DNA from 2 places in the Methylopila henanensis genome. Region 1 is predicted to be linked to the other one. Evidence: riboswitches for the same ligand, from Rfam matches in the RefSeq annotation. Region 1 holds a riboswitch; the other holds the start of a gene.
The links. Region 1 has a riboswitch for S-adenosylmethionine ahead of ACFSCV_RS11485 (homoserine O-succinyltransferase). Riboswitches for the same ligand answer to the same signal wherever they lie in the genome.
Positions count from the first base shown of each region.

Region 1 (2,191 bases):
TGACCCTGCTCGTGCGCACCGATCCGAACGAGCCGGGCCATCGCGGCCTCTCGATGCTGCTGGCGGAGAAGCCGCGCGGCACCGACGGCGACCCGTTCCCGGCACAGGGCATGTCCGGCGGCGAGATCGAGGTGCTCGGCTATCGCGGCATGAAGGAATACGAGATCGCCTTCGACGGCTTCGAGGTGCCGGCGGCGAACCTGCTCGGCGCGGTCGAGGGCGAAGGCTTCAAGCAGCTCATGAAGACCTTCGAGAGCGCGCGCATCCAGACCGCGGCCCGCGCGGTCGGCGTGGCGCAGTCGGCGCTGGACATCGGCCTGCGCTACGCCGAGGAGCGCGTGCAGTTCAAGCGGCCGATCGCGGACTTTCCGCGCGTCGCCGACAAGCTCGCCATGATGGCGGCCGAGGTGCAGATCGCGCGGCAGATCACCTATTTCGCCGCGCGCGAGAAGGACAAGGATCACCGCTGCGATCTCGAGGCCGGCATGGCCAAGCTGCTCGGCGCCCGCGTCGCCTGGGCCGCGGCCGACAACGCGCTGCAGATCCACGGCGGCAACGGCTTCGCGCTCGAGTACCAGATCTCCCGCGTGCTCTGCGACGCCCGCATCCTCAACATCTTCGAGGGCGCCGCGGAAATTCAGGCGCAGGTCATCGCCCGCCGCCTGCTGGAGCAGGCCGCCTGAGCCTTCGGTTCAGGAGCGATCCAGAGCCTTTTCACATGCTCTGTTTTCACATGCTCTGAAGGCGTGGACGGCGTCCGCGCCTTCTCTCCATGACGGCGCGCCCGTTGCGCAAGGGGGGCGAGCCGGCTAGATAGCGTCCAGCATCAGGAGTTGGGGCGACGCCCAACGCCAACCTGCCGTTCCGGGCAAGGTGGCGCTTCCCTGCGAGGGGAAGGATGCGGCCGAGACCGGCAACGAAACGGGATCACGCCGCAGGACCAGCGTCCCTCTCCTTCAGAAGGACGTTTGGCGATGCCGATCAAGATTCCCGACGATCTTCCCGCCTTCCGCACGCTTGAGGCCGAAGGCGTCGTGGTGATGCGCGAGACCGACGCGATCCGTCAGGACATTCGGCCGCTGCGCATCGGGCTGCTCAACCTGATGCCCGACAAGATCAGCGCCGAGACCCAGATCGCCCGGCTTATCGGCGCGACGCCCCTGCAGGTGGAGCTGACGCTCGTCCGTCTGTCGAGCCACGCGCCGCGCAACGCCGCCGCGGACCACATGTCGGCGTTCTACCGCGCCTTCGACGAGGTCGAGGACGAGCGCTTCGACGGCTTCATCGTCACCGGGGCGCCCGTGGAGCGCATGCCGTTCGCGGAGGTCCGCTACTGGGACGAGTTGCGCCGGATCTTCGACTGGACGCAGGGCCACGCGCATCGGACGCTCACGATCTGCTGGGGCGCGCAGGCCGCGCTGCACCATTTCCACGGCACGCCGAAGCACGAGCTGCCGGTCAAGGCCTCGGGCGTCTACCGGCAGCGCGTCGTCGCGCCGAACTCGCCGTACCTCAACGGCGTGTCGGACGACTTCGCCATCCCGGTTTCGCGCTGGACCGAGGTGCGGCGCGCCGATCTGGCCAAAGGGCTGACGGTGCTGGCCGAGAGCGACGAGACCGGGCTCTGCCTCGTCGAGGACGCGGACCGCGGGATGCTGCACGCGTTCAACCACGCCGAATACGACGCCGCGACGCTGGCGAGGGAGTATTTCCGCGACGCGGCGCTCGGCCCCACGCCTTTGCCCGCGAACTACTTTCCCGACGACGATCCCGCGCGCACGCCGCCGAACACGTGGCGCAGCCACGCGCACCTGCTGTTCGGCAACTGGGTCAACGCGATCTACCAGACCGCGCCCTACGACATCCGCGAGGTCGGCCGGCGCGCCGCCTGACCGCCTGCCGCCCAAGCGTTAACCGGACGTAACTTGCGAGGTCCGGCGGCCGGGTCTACGGCTCGAAGTCGCCACGGCGACGCCTCGTCGCCGGACCGCCCCAGCCGACCGCAAGGCCCCGCAGGGACGATGGGACGCCTGGATCGCATCCGGGCGTCGAGGCGGGCGTCACGACCCGGCCCCCCGGTCCGGCGCCGCCCGCGCACGGAGCGCATGGCCGATGTTTCGTTCCTTCTTCCCCAACCCCGTCCGACTGTTCTTTCTCTCGGCCTGGCTCTGGGGCGCCTTCGCGATCGCAG
Region 1 is NZ_JBHUER010000008.1:204,398-206,588, reverse strand. It holds gene ACFSCV_RS11490 (acyl-CoA dehydrogenase family protein) at 1-683, shown strand, start outside; SAM-I-IV-variant riboswitch at 819-931, shown strand; gene ACFSCV_RS11485 (homoserine O-succinyltransferase) at 975-1,892, shown strand; gene sbmA (peptide antibiotic transporter SbmA) at 2,113-2,191, shown strand, end outside.

Region 2 (2,191 bases), on a different contig from region 1:
TCCGCCCGGCCGCAATAGGTCAGCTTCGCGATCTTGGGATGCGCCGCGAGATAGTCCGCGATCCGGCCCGCGCTCGCCTGCGCCCGCTCGACCCGGAGCGCCAGCGTCTCCAGGCCCTTGGCCAGCGTCCAGGCGTTGAACGGCGACATCGACGGGCCGGTCTGCCGCAGGAAGGTGTGCAGGTGGTCCATCACGAACTTCTCGGAGCCCAGCACCACGCCGCCGAGCACGCGGCCCTGGCCGTCGATGTGCTTGGTGGCGGAGTAGACGACGATGTCCGCGCCGAGCGTCAGCGGCTGCTGCAGGATCGGGGTCGCGAACACGTTGTCGACCACGAGCCGCGCCCCGGCCTCATGCGCGAGGTCGGCGATCGCCGCGATGTCGTAGACCTGCAGCGTCGGATTGGTCGGGCTTTCGAGGAACAGCACCTTGGTCGTGGGCCGGAGCGCGGCGCGCCACTGGGCGAGGTCGGCGCCGTCGACCAGCGTGCAGGCGATGCCGAAGCGCGGGCACAGGTCCTCCACCACGTAGCGGCAGGAGCCGAACAGCGCCTTCGCCGCCACCACGTGGTCGCCGGCGTTGAGCTGGCAGAGCATGGCGGCGGTGACGGCGGCCATGCCGCTCGCGGTGGCGCGCCCCGCCTCGGCGCCTTCCAGCGCGATCATGCGGCGCTCGAAGGTCGCGACCGTCGGATTGGAGAAGCGGGAGTAGATGAAGCCGGGATCGCGCCCGTCGAACCGCGCCTCGGCCGCCTCCATGGTGTCGTAGGAGAAGCCGGAGGTGAGGTAGAGCGCTTCCGACATCTCGCCGAAGCCGGAGCGGGCTTCGGCCTCGTGGATGAGGCGCGTGGCGGGCGCGACCTCGCGGTCGGCGGGCAGAGGGCGGCGGCTCATGGGATTGCGACCTTCCGAACAGGGCCGGCCGGGTCGCGGGAGGCGGCGCCCGGTCGTCGTCGGGGGCGCTTCGCGCGGTCCGGCCTTTTAGCGGGTTGTTTTAACGTGGCTGCAAGCCGGCCGGCCCAAGGAACCACGGGATGGAACGGTGGTAATCCCGGCGCCCGCTTGCGTCAACGCCCCGTTCGCGTAAACGAACGGAACGCGTGAACGGCCAGCATGGGGACCGCCCGCTTGGACACAACTGACGAGCCCTGCGGCGGCATCCTTCCGAGCCAGGCGATCGAGCGGCTGATCGCGGATGGCGCCATCGCGCTCGACCGGCCGGCCGCCGCCGACCAGGTGCAGCCCGCGAGCCTCGACCTCCGGCTCGGGACCAAGGTGCACCGGGTGCGCGCGAGCTTCCTGCCCGGTGCCGGCCGCACGGTCGCCGAGCGGCTGGAGGAGTTCACGCTCCACACCATCGACATCACGGCCGGCGCCGTGCTCGAGACCGGCTGCGTCTACATCGCGCCGCTGATGGAGCGGCTGGCGCTGCCGGCGGAGGTCGCGGCCGCGACCAACCCGAAGAGCTCGACGGGCCGGCTCGACGTCTTCACGCGCGTGATCGCCGACGGCGCGCGCTCCTTCGACCAGATCCCCGCGGGCTACGCCGGCCCGCTGTTCGCCGAGATCTCGCCCCGCACCTTTCCCGTGCTGGCGCGGCCGGGCTCGCGGCTGTCGCAGCTCCGCCTGCGCCGCGGCGAGCCGCGGCTCTCCGACGCCGAACTCGTCGCGCTGCAGCAGCGGGCGCGGCTCGTCGACGACGACGCGGCCGACGTGCGCGGCGGCGTCGCGGTGACGGTCGACCTCCTCGGCGACGGCCGCGGCCTCGTCGGCTGGCGGGCCAAGCGCCACACCGGGGTCGTCGATGTCGACCGCCCGGGCGCGCACGACGTCTCCGATTTCTGGGAGCCGATCCACGCCGGCCGCTCCGGCCTCGTGCTCGATCCCGGCCAGTTCTACATCCTCGCCTCGCGCGAGGCGGTGCAGGTGCCGCCCGACCACGCCGCCGAGATGACGCCGTTCGACCCGCTGGTCGGCGAGTTCCGCGTGCATTACGCCGGCTTCTTCGATCCGGGCTTCGGCCACGCCGAGGGCCGCGGCGCCGGCGCCCGCGCGGTGCTGGAGGTGCGCAGCCACGAGGTGCCCTTCATCCTGGAGCACGGCCAGACGGTCGGCCGCCTCGTCTACGAGCGCATGCTCGAGCGCCCGCGGACGCTCTACGGCGAACTCGCCACCTCGAACTACCAGGGCCA
Region 2 is NZ_JBHUER010000011.1:37,484-39,674, reverse strand. It holds gene ACFSCV_RS17135 (O-succinylhomoserine sulfhydrylase) at 1-893, opposite strand, end outside; SAM riboswitch at 961-1,040, opposite strand; gene ACFSCV_RS17130 (2'-deoxycytidine 5'-triphosphate deaminase) at 1,113-2,191, shown strand, end outside.
Region 2: it holds a riboswitch for S-adenosylmethionine, as region 1 does, so the genes downstream of both, ACFSCV_RS17135 (O-succinylhomoserine sulfhydrylase) here and ACFSCV_RS11485 (homoserine O-succinyltransferase) in region 1, are expected to answer to the same signal.